DNA from 2 places in the Streptomyces sp. NPDC088733 genome. Region 2 is predicted to be linked to the other one. Evidence: riboswitches for the same ligand, from Rfam matches in the RefSeq annotation. Region 2 holds a riboswitch; the other holds the start of a gene.
What was found. A riboswitch is a leader RNA that binds a small molecule or an ion and turns the genes downstream of it on or off. The one in region 2 is predicted to bind S-adenosylmethionine.

Region 1 (7,072 bases), on a different contig from region 2:
CCGCGCCCAGGAGGTGCACGGACATGGCGCTTTTCCTGTTCCTCATCATCGTGGCAGTCGTCCTGGGCCTGATCGGCGCGGTCACCCACGGACTGTTCTACCTCTTGATCATCGGCATCGTGGTGCTGGTGCTCGATTTCGTCTACATCGTCGCGCGGGGCCGTCGCGGGCGCCAGAGCCCCCTCCGTTGAGGGAGGGCGCGCATCGCGCGGTGCGTACCGGCACGCGGTCGGACAGCGGCGTCCTGCCGCCGGTGGGTGCCGGGCGGTAGGACGCCGCCGTGAAGGGTGGGGCGGAGTGCTCAGGCAGCGCCGGAATCCGAGGGGACCGGGAACCGCTCCCAGACACGGTGGGCGCCCAGCAGCGTGGTGATCTCGCGCAGCACCGCTTCGCCGTCGGAGCCGGTGACGACCCCGGCCGAGCCGACGGCGATCCCGGCGGCCTGCAGGGCGGGGTCCGAAGCGCCCCAGCCGCCGATCGGCTTGGCGTGCCGATAGGCCTCCTGCAGCATCAGCACGACGCGTGGGTCGACAGGGGCGCTGACAGGAGACGGGCCGCCTGCCTTCGCGTCACGGCTGCCTTGGGCATCGGCTGCCGGGCCGGGGGCTTCGGCCAGCAGCAGGGCGTCGAACTCCACGGAACGCGCCGTGGCGAAGCTGCGCTGCACCGTGACGGGATCGGCGCCCTGTCGCGTGAGGGTGCCGCAGGTGGGCCCGATGATCAGCGGGACCATACCGTTGGCCAGCACGGAGCGGCGGACGGCTTCCACAGCGCTCAGGTCGGCCGCACCGTCGGCGATGATGCCGATGACCCGGCCTGGGGTCGGCCAGGTGCGGCCGACCTGCGAAAGCGCGGGGCTGGGCTGGACGTCGGCGAGTGGTTCCGCGGCCTCCGGGGCGGGCAGGCCCAGTCCCTGTGCGACCTGCCGGCACAGGTAGGGATCGATGTGGGCCAGCATCTTCAGGGCGCGTTCCCTGACGGCCTGCTCGTAGCACTTGCCGAGCTCGAAGGTGAAGCCGGCGATGGTGTGCTCGCGCTCGACGGCGCTCAGGCTGTGCCAGAACAGCCGGGGCTGGCTGAAGTGGTCGTCGAACGATGCCGGAGCCTCGCGCACCTTGGCGCTCGCCGCGATCGGCGTGGGGTGCTCGATGTAGCCGCGGTCCTCGGCTCCGGCGAAGAACGGGCAACCGCCGTCGAGGGAGTTGGGCTTGTAGGGAGCAGCACCGACGTGCACCGCGTCCTGATGGAAGCCGTCGCGCAACATGTCGTTGACCGGGGCGTGCGGCCGGTTGATCGGGATCTGCGCGAAGTTCGGCCCGCCGAGCCGGGTGATCTGGGTGTCGAGGTAGGAGAAGAGACGTCCGGCCATCAGCGGGTCGTCGGTGATGTCGATACCGGGCACCAGGTGACCGACGTGGAAGGCGACCTGTTCGGTCTCGGCGAAGAAGTTGGTGGGGTTGGCGTTCAAGGTGAGCAGCCCGACGGGCTGCACCGGTGCCAGCTCCTCGGGGACGATCTTCGTCGGATCCAGCAGGTCGATCCCCTGGAAGGTCTGCTCCGGGGTGTCGGGGAAGGTCTGGATCCCCATCTCCCACTGCGGGAAGGCGCCCGCCTCGATGGCGTCGGCGAGGTCGCGGCGGTGGAAGTCGGGGTCCATGCCGCCGATCATCTGCGCCTCCTCCCACACCAGGGAGTGCACGCCGGCCTTCGGCTTCCAGTGGAATTTCACCAGCGTCGTGGCGCCGTCGGCGTTCACCAGGCGGAAGGTGTGGATGCCGAAGCCTTCCATGGTGCGGAACGACCGCGGGATGCCGCGGTCGGACATGGCCCAGATGGTGTGGTGGGCGGCCTCGGTGTGCAGGGACACGAAGTCCCAGAACGTGTCGTGGGCGCTCTGGGCCTGCGGGATCTCCCGGTCCGGATGCGGTTTGCCGGCGTGGATGACGTCGGGGAACTTGATCGCGTCCTGGATGAAGAACACGGGGATGTTGTTGCCGACCAGGTCGAAAACACCCTCCGACGTGTAGAACTTGGTGGCGAATCCGCGGGTGTCGCGCACGGTGTCGGCCGAGCCGCGCGAGCCCAGGACCGTGGAGAACCGCACGAACACCGGCGTGTCGACGTCCTTGGCGAGGAAGGCCGCCTTGCACACCTCGGTCGCTGTGCCGTAGCCGCGGAAGACGCCGTGCGCGGCGGCGCCCCGGGCGTGCACCACCCGCTCCGGGATGCGCTCGTGGTCGAAGTGCATGACCTTCTCGCGCAGGTGGTGGTCCTGGAGCAGCACCGGGCCGCGCGGTCCGGCCTTGAGCGAGTGGTCGCTGTCCGGCAGACGGGCGCCCTGCGCGTTCGTGAGGAACGGCCCGTCCTGGGCCCATACCGTCTTGGAGGGCCCGTCCGGGCGGCCCGTCGCGCTGAGCGGTGTCGGAACGGCCTGGTCGGGCTTGGCCGGCAGCGGATCGTGCGGGGTGACCGGTTCTTCCACTGTGGGGGGCATGCTCGCCGGAACCCCCGGGATCTCCGCACGCCCCGCGGGGGTGAGCTCGGCGGCCACCTCCGTCACCTTGTCGACGATCTTCTTCACAGGGCCCGGCTCATTGGCCATGGCATGTCTCCAGCTTCGTCCTCGTGCAACTCCGTCGCCTCCGGGTAACCGGTGTCCCTTTCGCACAAACAGGGCCCCAGGTGATGTCCGCCGTTCGCGGCGGGATGTCACCCCGGGTGCCGGGCATGGGTGCGGCGGGGCGTCGGGCACACCTCGAGGGCGGTCCCGCTCAGCGGAGCTGAGGGGTGCCCCGCTGGCCTGACACGCCCGCCGAACGTACCGTCGAACGCATGGGCGACCTCCCTCCGGATCTGGACCGGCTGCGGGTCATCCGTGTGTACCTGCAACTGCAGCTCGACGCGGTCGATGCGAGGATCCGCGAGCTCGAAGGGCCGTCACCACCCGCTGCCCCTTCGGCTACGTCCCGCCGCGCCGGCCCGATCGCCGAGGGCTCGGCCGGCTGGCGCCTGCAGCATCTCCCGGACGGCGAGGGCGGCTCCGTCCGTGCGGTGCTCCACCGGGGAGACTGCCCGGACGCGGCCGGCGGCTGGCTCTCCCAGAACGAACTCGGCATCGCTTTGGCGATGCCCGACATCACGCCCTGCCCCCGCTGCCACCCCGAGCGCGCGTTTCCTGACGCGAGCGGTCCTCAGTGAAGAATCCGGCGGTCACGCGCGTTCGCCGAGTGGAGTGCTCCAGCAGCGGGCGGCCCGGCTGAAGCGCGGTATTTCCGCTGTACGACAATGCCGGGTGTGATCATCCGTGAACGGGACCGTACCGTCCGCCTCGAGCAGGAAGGGCCCGCGTCTCCGCGACCCGCCGTGCGGTCCCTGGCCAAGCTCATCACGGACGTCCTGGCACCCGCGTATCTCCTCACCGTGATGCTGCTCGCGGTGGGGTGGCACAGCGGGCACGGCTCTGGGCTCGCCTGGGCGGCGGGGGCGGCGGCGGGAGCCGTCGGGGTGCCGATGACCGTGGTCGTCCTCGGGGTGCGGGCCGGACGGTTCACGGACGTACATGTGCGGATCCGGCGTCAGCGCGCGGTCCCGTTGGCGACCGCGATCGCCTGCGCCGTGCTCAGCGTGGTCCTTCTTGCTCTGCTGGGCGCACCGCGTGAGCTCACCGCGCTCGTCGTGGCCATCCTGAGCGGACTCACGGTCGGTGGCCTGGTGACGATCTGGTGGAAGGTGTCGGGGCACACCGCGGCGGTCGGCGCGGCCGGTGCCATACTCACCGCCGTCTACGGCGCACCGATGGTGCCCCTCCTCCTCGCGGTGATACCGGTCGGTTGGTCCCGCGTGGTGCTGCGCGACCACACCGTCGCGCAGACCGTCGTCGGGTTCCTGATCGGCTCCTCTGTCGCACTGGCGATCTTCTTGCCGTTGCGCTGACGTCCCTCCGGCCCCGGGTGGTCGTCGTCAGTCCGGCTCCGACGGGTTGACGGCGACGAGCTCGACCTCAAAACCGTCGGTGTTCTCCAGGTAGGCGGCGTAGGCCTGCTCGCCGCCGGCGTGCGGGTGGCGGTCGGGAAACATCAGGCTCCAGCCGTGCCGCGTTGCCTCGGAGGCCAGATTCTCCACGGTGTGGTGGTCTTCGACGTGGAACGCCAGATGGTTCAGTCCGGGCCGGCACCGGTCGTGCCGGACGGCGGTCAGGGCGCGGGACTCCTCGAATACCAGGTAAGTCGCTCCGAGCCGCCAACTGCGGCCCTCGTCCCAGCTCTGGAAAAGCGTGTACCCCAGGGCTTCCAGCAGCCAGCCCATGGAGGCGACGGCCCGCTCCAGGTCGGGCACCCAGATCTCGACGTGGTGCAGCATCCCGCCCGCCGGCCGGGTCATGCCGCCACCGCCGGGGCGGGCTCAACCGGCTTGAACACCATGGCCGGACCGGTGGCCCTGCTGCCCGCTCCCTCGGTGGCCTTCGCCCGCGGTCGGACGGTGGCGTACGTCGACCCCATGGGGTTCGGCATCGTGGATCTCCCGTGAGACATCGGCGGTCTTGTGAACCCAGCACCCTAGTGGTGCCCGTCCGGAGGGTGCTCCGGGAGCGGCATCAGCCTCCCTGGGTTGTACGTTCCTCCGGCCGGGGAGACCTGAAAGCCGCGTACTGCCGTGGGAGGCGGCGGACGTAGGCCGTGAGGTGCCGGTACGGGGAGAGCACACCGTCCGTGAGGTCCGTCAGGGCGACCCACAGGTCGACGTCCGCCGCGGTCAGCCGTTCGCCCAGGACGTAGGGGCCCGGTCCGCATGCCAGTCGGCGGTCCAGCAGGCCGAGCGCGGTGAGCAGTTGTTCCAGGGCCTGGGCACGGTCGGCAGGTGCGCCCGTGGCCGCCTCTTCCGCCGGGCGCACGATGTCCTGCTCCACCAGGTCCTGAAACGCACCGATCTCGGTCACAAGGTCCAGGGGACACAGGCGTGCCGCGTCCCCCAGGCGGCCCGCGAGGTCGCGGAGGATGTCCGGGGTGTGGTTGCTGACGACTCGTCCGGTCCACCGGTCGCACAGGGCGGGTACGGTGAGCGGCCCGTCGTAGCCGTGCCAGGTGGCCTCGTACGCCGCGCGCAATGCCGCGGGCGCGGCCGCGTCGGGCGACGCCGGCGGAACGACCGTCGTGACGACGGTGTCCCGGAGGCCCAGGAGGTCGAGGGTGACGGCGACCCGCCGCGATTGCGGGCATCGCGCCGAAAGGAACAGCTCGTAGCGGCACGGAGCCGGGTAGAAGCCGCCGGCGGCGTCGGCACCGATCCGGCTGCGGAAGCGGTCCGGACGGGGCGTGCGGGGCAGCGCGGTACAGGACGCGGGGAAACCGGGATCACGTGAGATCGTCGTCTCGGGCATGCGCTCTCCAGGGCGTGGCGGCCCCCGGTTGCCCTCGGGCAGCGGCGGGCGGGACGGCTGACGGCCGGTGCGTGCTCGCACCCGGCCCCTGAGTCGGTACTGCGTGAGGACTCACCGAGGTCAGCCGGTCGTGCCGAACGCGCTGCAGACACGCAGGAAGTCGATGTGCAGCCGGCGGGTGAGCAGCGCGGACCGTGCTGTGGACATGTCCGCCTCCCCGGCTCGGGGCCCGCGTGACGCGGGACCGCGCTTGTCCCGCCGCGCCGGCGGGACCCGGTCGTCACCCGGGGCACCCCACCGCGATGTGAGGGTTGCCGGTCAGCGGGCCGGGGCCGATGACCCGTGGGAGCCGCGACACGGCACCACGGGCGCTGACAATCGTGACCGTCGGCACCAGTGTTGGGCCGCCGGACGCGGCGCGTCAAGAAGGCGAGGGGCGTCTCACCACGGCATCCGGCATGCGAGACAGCGTCGTTGACATTCTCTTCGGCCCGTGTCTAACTTACGCCGCAGAACGGTCCCGGACGTCGGCGGCAGGCTCAGGCCGGCCGCGCCAACGCCTCCCAGGCGGAAGGCTGTCCGGGCCGTCCCGACGACTTTTCGGCAGGCACGAGGCCCCGAGCGGGGCGGAACGGTGGCGGTGACGCGATGTACGCGACCCCGGGGACGGCAGCGTGGCGGCGCCACGGCCTCGTCCCGGCGTACACGCAGCGGCCCGTCGGTCTGGCCCGCGTCAGCAGTGCCCTGTGTCGCCTGTGTTCCGCGCCCTGTCGCGCGCGCTGTCAAGGCTGACGATCACTCCCTGAACGCCGGCACCTCCCGCTGACGCGGTGGGCGTGCCCGCCTGTTCCGCCCCGTTCCGCTCGTCTCCCCGTGCACTCCGTACCGCCGAGGTGTCGTTCGCCCTGCGGTCGGCCGTCGCCTGCGCGACCGGGTGCACCCGTCCGCTGGAGTCCCCGATGAGTGAACCCCCTGGCACCGCTGTGTCCGACCGCTCGGCGCCACCGGCCCGGGCGCCCGCGAAAGAGCCCGGTGACGTGCGTGGTCCCGCACCGCGACCGCCGGCGGAGCAGCGGGTGCTGCCCCTGCGCCGCCCCGGCCGGTGGATCGCCACGGCGGTCGTGCTCGTCCTGGCCGCCCAGATCGGGCACGGCCTGCTGAGCAACCCCTTCTTCCAATGGGACCGCTTCGGGTACTGGTTCGTGCGCCCGGTGATCCTCGACGGACTGCTCATCACCCTGGAGGTGACGGCGTACAGCGCGGTGCTCGGTCTTCTCGGAGGCATCGTGCTGGCGCTGGCCAGGCTCTCCGGCAGTCCCGTACTGCGGGCCGTCAGCTGGACCTACACCTGGCTGTTCCGGTCGGTCCCGCTGATCGTCGTGCTGCTGTTCCTGTACAACTTCAGCGCTCTGTACCGTACGTTGAGCCTCGGCGTGCCCTTCGGCCCGGCCTTCCTCACCTTCGACGAGTCGAGGCTCGCCACCGACATGGTGGTCGCCGTCGTGGGGCTGAGCCTCAACGAAGCGGCCTACGCCTCGGAAGTGGTGCGCGCCGGCATCCTCTCGGTGGACCAGGGCCAGCACGAGGCGGCCGCGGCGCTCGGCCTGCCCAAGCGCTACCAGTTCGCCAGGATCGTCCTTCCCCAGGCGCTGCGGTCCGTCGTCCCCAACTACGTCAACCAGCTGATCGGCCTGA
Region 2 (7,072 bases):
CATGCTGGGCGAGATCTCCCTCTACAGCTTCATCATCGTCATCCTGACCGGTGTCTACCTGACGCTGTTCTTCCACCCGGCGATGAACGAGGTCGTCTACGACGGCTCGTACACCCCGCTGCAGGGCATCCGGATGTCCGAGGCGTACGCCTCGACGCTGCACATCAGCTTCGACGTGCGCGGCGGTCTGCTGGTCCGGCAGATCCACCACTGGGCGGCCATCGTCTTCGTGGCCGCGATGCTCGTGCACATGATGCGCGTCTTCTTCACCGGCGCCTTCCGCAAGCCGCGCGAGATCAACTGGCTGTTCGGCTTCCTGCTGCTCTTCCTCGGCATGTTCGACGGCTTCATGGGCTACTCGCTCCCGGACGACCTGCTGTCCGGCACCGGTATCCGCTTCATGGAGGGCGCGGTCCTGTCCGTGCCGATCGTCGGCACGTACCTGTCGTTCTTCCTCTTCGGCGGGGAGTTCCCGGGGCACGACATCGTGCCGCGGTTCTACACGATCCACGTACTGCTGATCCCCGGCATCATGGCGGGCCTGCTGGTGGCCCACCTGATCCTGGTCTTCTACCACAAGCACACGCAGTTCCCCGGTCCCGGCAAGACCGAGAAGAACGTGGTCGGCATGCCGCTGCTGCCGGTCTACACCGCGAAGGCGGGCGGCTTCTTCTTCCTGGTCTTCGGTGTCATCGCGGCCATGTCCGCGCTGGTGTCCGTCAACCCGGTCTGGGCGTACGGGCCGTACCGGCCGGACCAAGTGTCGACCGACGCCCAGCCCGACTGGTACATGGGCTTCTCCGAGGGCCTGATCCGCATCATGCCGGGCTGGGAGATCAGCCTGTGGGGCCACACCCTCGTCCTGGGTGTCTTCATCCCGCTGGTGATCTTCCCGATGGTCCTGGGCTTCATGGGCGTCTACCCGTTCCTGGAGTCCTGGGTCACCGGTGACAAGCGCGAGCACCACCTGCTCGACCGCCCGCGCAACCGCCCGGTCCGCACCGGCATCGGCGCCGCCTGGATCAGCCTCTACCTGATCCTGCTGGTCGGTGGCGGCAACGACCTCTTCGCCACCCGCTTCCACCTGTCGATCAACGCGATCACCTGGGTGGTCCGGATCTCCTTCTTCGTGCTGCCGGTGCTGGTCTTCTTCATCACGAAGCGGATCTGCCTGGGCCTGCAGCGGCGCGACCGCGACAAGGTGCTGCACGGCCGCGAGACCGGCATCATCAAGCGGCTGCCGCACGGCGAGTTCATCGAGATCCACGAACCGCTCGACCAGGCCAAGCTGTTCACGCTCACCTCGCACGAGCAGCCGGTGCCGCTGGCCGGCGGCCCGGAGACGGACGAGAACGGCGTGGAGAGGAAGGTCGGCCCCATCACGCGAGTGCGCGCGATGCTGTCGCGCGGCTACTACGGCGAGGGGACGCAGATCCCCAAGCCGTCGGCCGAGGAGTACGAGGAGATCACGAGCGGCCACGGCCACCACTGATCCCCGAAGCTGTGCCACCGGGCGGGGCCCTGCCCGTCGGAGTCCATCCGACGGACGGGGCCCTTTCCCGTTCCCCCGCGCCGATAGGCTGGGGCCGAAGGTATCCATTGCACGTCAGACCACCCGGAGTGTGGACCATGAGCGTTGTGAACCCCGCTGGAGGCGACACCGCGGCGGGTCGCTCCTGGCCCGGAATCCTGGGAGCCCTGCTGGCGGGACAGGACCTGAGCGCCGCGGAGACGGCCTGGGCGATGGACCGCATCATGAGCGGCGGGGCCACCGACGCCCAGATCGCCGGCTTCATGGTGGCCCTGCGGGCCAAGGGCGAGACCGTGGACGAGGTCAGCGGGCTCGTCGAGGCGATGTACGCGCACGCGCAGCCGCTCGACATCCCCGGGCCCGCCGTGGACATCGTGGGCACCGGCGGCGACCGGGCCAGGACCGTCAACATCTCGACGATGTCCGCCATCGTCATCGCCGGGACCGGGACCAAGGTCGTCAAGCACGGCAACCGCGCGGCCAGCAGCGCCAGCGGGGCCTCCGACGTCCTGGAGAAGCTGGGCATCAACCTGGACCTGTCGCCCCTGCGCGTCGCCCAGGTGGCCGAGGAGACCGGCATCACCTTCTGCTTCGCGGCCAAGTTCCACCCCGCGATGCGCTACGTCGCCTCGGCGCGGCGCGACCTGGGGGTCCCGACCTCCTTCAACATCCTCGGCCCGCTGACCAATCCGGCCCGGGTCGGTGCCTCGGCGGTCGGCTGCTTCGACACCCGGATGGCCGGTCTGATCGCGGGAGTGCTGGCCCGGCGCGGCTCCTCCGCGCTGGTCTTCCGCGGCGACGACGGACTGGACGAGCTGACGGTCACGTCCACCTCCCAGGTGTGGATGGTGCGCGACGGGGCGGTGGAGCAGATCCCGTTCGACCCGCGCGACGTCGGCATCGAGCTGGTCCCGATCGAGGCGTTGCGCGGCGCCGACGCGGCCTACAACGCCGATGTGGCGCGCCGGCTGCTGGCGGGGGAGACCGGCCCCGTGCGCGACGCCGTCCTGCTGAACTCCGCCGCCGCGCTCGTGGCGCTGGAGCCCGCGGAGGGCACCCTGGTGGAGCGGATCGCCGCCGGAATGGCACGGGCGGCGGAGTCCATCGACTCGGGCACGGCCGCCAAGACGCTGGAACGGTGGGCGGCGGCCACCAACGCCTAAGCCGCGCGGGCGTTCACGCGGAAGGGCCGGGGCCGGGTGCCCCGGCCCTTCCGCGTTCCCGCCGCGGGCCGCGGCCGAGGTGGTGCGGGATGTCCGGGATGCGGACCGCGGCTTGCGGCGCCGCCGGTGTGTGGCAGGATGCTGCGCAGGTCACGAGTGACAGCGACACGGCCCCGGCCCGCTGTCCGGCAACCCTCCTTCCGTGGCGGGGTGCCCCGGGTGATGACCAGGCCGCAGGCAGCGAGGTCTGCGGCAAGCGCGGTCATGAGGAGTTCTTCCGTGAGCAAGCGAATGCGCTAGGGCCGAAGGCCCCTTTTCACCCTCCCCGGGCGTGCCCGCTGTGCGGCGGCCCGGTGTTCCGAGGGCTTTCCCGTCAACCCTGACGCACTGTCGCCTCACCCTGCCCACAGGAGACTTCGCCATGTCCGTGCACCCCGCCGCGCCCGCGCCCGTCCGTGCCACCACTCCGCTGCCCGTGCTGGGCCGTGACGTCCTCGTCCCGCTCGTCACCGGCGGCGAGGTCGCCTACGCCGCCCTCGACTACGCGGCGAGCGCGCCCGCGCTCCAGCGCGTCTGGGACGACGTGGCCGCCTACGCGCCCTACTACGGCAGCGTGCACCGGGGCGCGGGGTACCTGTCGCAGCTGTCCACGGACCTGTTCGAGCAAAGCCGCGCGGAGGTGGCCGCGTTCCTCGGCTGCCGGGCCGACGACCAGGTGGTCTTCACCCGCTCGACCACCGACTCGCTCAATCTGCTGGCGTCCGTCGTGCCGGACGGCACCCGGGTCTTCGTCTTCGAGACCGAGCACCATGCCTCCCTGCTGCCCTGGCGGGACGGCGACGTCACCTACCTGAGCGCGCCCCGGACCCCCGCGGAGGCCGTGGCCCTGCTGGAGCGCGCGCTGGCCGCGCGCGAGCCGGGCGGCCCGGCGCTGGTCTGTGTGACGGGTGCGTCGAATGTGACCGGTGAGCTCTGGCCGGTGCGCGAGCTGGCGGCGGCGGCCCACGCGCACGGCGCGCGCATCGTCCTCGACGCGGCGCAGCTCGCGCCGCACCACCCCGTCGACGTGGCCGCGCTCGACGTGGACTGGGTCGCCTTCTCCGGGCACAAGCTGTACGCGCCCTTCGGTTCCGGGGTCCTCGCCGGCCGCGCCGACTGGCTCCGCGAGGCCGAGCCGTACCTCGCGGGCGGCGGTGCCTCCCGCCGCGTCGCCCGCCGCGCGGACGGCGGCGTGGAGGTGGACTGGCACACCACCGAGGCCCGCCACGAGGCCGGCTCGCCCAATGTCATCGGCGTCTACGCCATCGCGTCCGCCTGCCGGGCCCTGCGCGAGGCGGGCTTCGACGGCCTCGTCGAGCGCGAGCAGGCGCTGGTCGCCCGCCTGCGCGAAGGGCTCGCGGGGATCGAGCAGGTGCGGGTGCTGTCCCTGTTCGGGGAGGACGCCCCGCGGGTGGGCGTTCTGTCCTTCGTGGTCGACGGCTGGAACAGCTCCCACTTCGCCGCCGCGCTGTCCGCCGAGTACGGCATCGGCGTCCGCGACGGGCTGTTCTGCGCTCATCCCCTCGTGCGCACCCTGCTGGGCGACCACACGGAACCGGGCGACTGCGGCGGCGACACCACCCTCAACGCCGTCCGTGTCTCCTTCGGCGCGGGCACCCCCGACGAGCACGTCGAGCGCTTCCTCGCCGCGGTCGCCGCGCTCGTCACCGACGGCGCCCAGTGGCGCTACCGCACGGAGAACGGCCGCTGCGTCCCCGCGTAGGGCCGGACTAGGAGTCGAGGCCGATGGCGAAGGCGGCTTCGAGGTCGTGCTGCGAGTAGGTGCGGAAGGCCACGTGCGTGTCGGTGGCCTCGACGCCGGGGATCTTGCTGATCCGGCCGGGGATGACGTCCGCGAGCTGGTCGTGCTGGGCGACCCGGACCATGGCGACCAGGTCGTACGTGCCGGTCACGGAGTAGACCTCGCTGACGCTCTCCAGCGCCGCGATGGACTGCGCGATCTCGGGGATCCGGTCGACGCTGGTCTTGATGAGCACGATCGCGGTGATCACGGCTGTAGGTCTCCTTCGGTCGCCCTGGTGGCGGGCTCCAGCTTAGGCCTTGCCCGGTAGCAGCCCCATGCGCACAGGAAGCCGAAGAGGAAGCCGGTGATGTGCGCCAGGTACGCCACGCCCGGCCCGGACTGCTGGGCCTGCCCGGCCAGCGACTGGAGCACGAACCAGAAGACGAGCACCATCCACGCGGGGAAGCGCAGCGGCAGGAAGAAGAGGAAGGGGAAGAGGCTGGTCACCCGCGCCCGGGGATAGAGGTACAGGTACGCGCCGAGGACGCCGGAGATGGCGCCGGACGCGCCGACCAGCGCCTGGGTGGACGTGGTGTGCGCCAGGGCCCAGCCGTAGGTGGCCAGGTAGCCGCACACCACGTAGAAGACGAGGTAGCGCAGCCGGCCCATGCGGTTCTCGACGTTGTCGCCGAAGACGTAGAAGAACAGCATGTTGCCCAGCAGGTGCACCCAACTCCCGTGCACGAACAGGGCCGTGAGCACCGAGACGAAGGGCGACCGCCCGATGTCGGCGGGCGGGGGGCAGCCGGTCGGCATCACGACCGACGCGGGGGCGACGCGCCCGTGCCAGAGTTCCGCGGGAATGACACCCCACCGGGCGAAGTACGAGGCCTGGGCGCAGGCGAGCTCGTGGCCGGTGCCGTAGACGGGGTTGAGCCCGGAGGCCGGGCCGATGAGGAAGACCGCCACGCACAGCCCGATCAGGGCGTACGTCACCAAGGGTCTGCGGCGGACAGGGTTCTCGTCGTACACCGGGATGACCATGGATCGATCATGACGGACCGGGTTCAACCGGCACAGGACGCCTCGCCGCAGCGCCGGATCCCGCCGAGGCCGTAGGGTGACCGGAACGCAAACGCGCGACCTAGGAGCAGATCCGATGACGGTTCCCCTGCCGACCGCCACGACCCGGTGGCGCTGCACTCTCTGCGGAAACCTGACCCGGTTCGACGTGACGCGCTCCAGCAGGGTCGTCGAGTACGTGCATCTCGACCTCGCCGGGGAACCCTCGGTGGAGGAGCGCGAGGTGCTGAGCGAGACCGTCGAGTCGGTGCGCTGCCGCTGGTGCAACGCCGTGGACCGGGTGGAGCTGGTGGACCGTCCCGACGCGGCGGCTGCGCAGGCCTGACCGCCGCCGGGGACAATGGAGGGGCGCGGCGCGACCTGAGGGGTCGAGGGTGGCCGGGGAGGCGCCGAAGAACTGGACAGGAGTGACTGGTGGACCGGACCGGTGGTAACCCGGGCCACGGCGACGAGGCGGCCGGGCCCGCGGCTCCGGCTGCCCCGGACGGCTCGGCCGCGCCCGAGACCCTCGACCGCCCGCTGCCCGAGGGCGTGCGCCACCGCGTGGTCTCGCTGGCGGCCGACGCCTTCGGCGGGCTGACCCTGGGCGAGCTGCCTGCGGTGCTGCGCCCGTATGCCCGGTTCACCCCGAGTCGCCGCGCCAAGTTCGCGGCCACCGCCATGGCCAGCGCCCTGGAGAGCGATCCCGCGTTCCGGCAGCGGGTCGCCGGACGGCTGCGCGAGGCGGAGCCCGATCTGTGCGAGTCGCTGGACGCCGGCACGCCGCCGCCGGCCGTGGATCCGCTCGACGTGGCCGCGGCCGCCTATCTGCTGCGGCCCGCGGGCTGGGCGAAGCTGGTCGCCGCCGCGGGCGAGGAGGCGCAGCGCGCCAGCGCGGAGCGGGCCGGCGAGGAAGTGCTGCGCGAACTGCGGCAGCTGAAGAGCGAACTCGACGAGGTGCGGGCGCACGCCCGCACCGAGGCCGTCCGGGCCCGCTCCGACCTCGACGCGGCCCGCAAGGAAACGGAGTCGCTGCAACGCAAACTGCGCAGCGCCGGCAGCGATGTGAAGCGTGCCGAGGCGGCGCTGCGCAAGGTCGAGGCCGAGCTGGACGAGACGCGTTCGGCCGCGGCGGCGGACAAGGCGGCCGCGGACGGCGAGGCGCGCCGGCTGCGGGCCCGGCTGGCCGAGGCGGAGTCGGCGGTCGAGGCCGGCCGCCGGGCGGCGCGCGAGGGCCGCACCGTGGAGGAGATGCGGCTGCGGCTGCTGCTCGACACCGTGCTGGACGCCGCGTCCGGACTGCGCCGCGAGTTGGCGCTGCCGCCGCGCGACACCCTGGGCGTGCGCCCGGCCGACACGGTGGACGCGGTGGCGCCGGGGGCGATCAGCCCGAAGGACATCGCGCGCCGCGCCCTGTCGGAGGACGACCCCGCGCTGCTGGACCAGTTGCTCGCGCTGCCGCAGGCCCATCTGGTCATCGACGGCTACAACGTGACGAAGACCGGTTATCCCGCCCTGCCGTTGGAGAAGCAG

Region 1: it holds a riboswitch for S-adenosylmethionine, as region 2 does, so the genes downstream of both, ACIP64_RS03660 (glutathione S-transferase C-terminal domain-containing protein) here and ACIP64_RS11035 (aminotransferase class V-fold PLP-dependent enzyme) in region 2, are expected to answer to the same signal.

What each region holds. Positions count from the first base shown of each region.
Region 1 is NZ_JBIVLH010000002.1:63,325-70,396, reverse strand. Features, by position in the region: gene ACIP64_RS03685 (hypothetical protein) at 24-191, shown strand; gene ACIP64_RS03680 (catalase) at 302-2,602, opposite strand; gene ACIP64_RS03675 (DUF6233 domain-containing protein) at 2,833-3,198, shown strand; gene ACIP64_RS03670 (phosphatase PAP2 family protein) at 3,295-3,933, shown strand; gene ACIP64_RS03665 (VOC family protein) at 3,961-4,380, opposite strand; gene ACIP64_RS03660 (glutathione S-transferase C-terminal domain-containing protein) at 4,595-5,377, opposite strand; SAM riboswitch class IV at 5,619-5,727, opposite strand; gene ACIP64_RS03655 (amino acid ABC transporter permease) at 6,337-7,072, shown strand, end outside.
Region 2 is NZ_JBIVLH010000005.1:61,467-68,538, forward strand. Features, by position in the region: gene ACIP64_RS11025 (cytochrome bc complex cytochrome b subunit) at 1-1,492, shown strand, start outside; gene trpD (anthranilate phosphoribosyltransferase) at 1,630-2,694, shown strand; SAM riboswitch class IV at 2,843-2,959, shown strand; gene ACIP64_RS11035 (aminotransferase class V-fold PLP-dependent enzyme) at 3,116-4,456, shown strand; gene ACIP64_RS11040 (Lrp/AsnC ligand binding domain-containing protein) at 4,464-4,745, opposite strand; gene ACIP64_RS11045 (rhomboid family intramembrane serine protease) at 4,742-5,521, opposite strand; gene ACIP64_RS11050 (hypothetical protein) at 5,637-5,885, shown strand; gene ACIP64_RS11055 (NYN domain-containing protein) at 5,975-7,072, shown strand, end outside.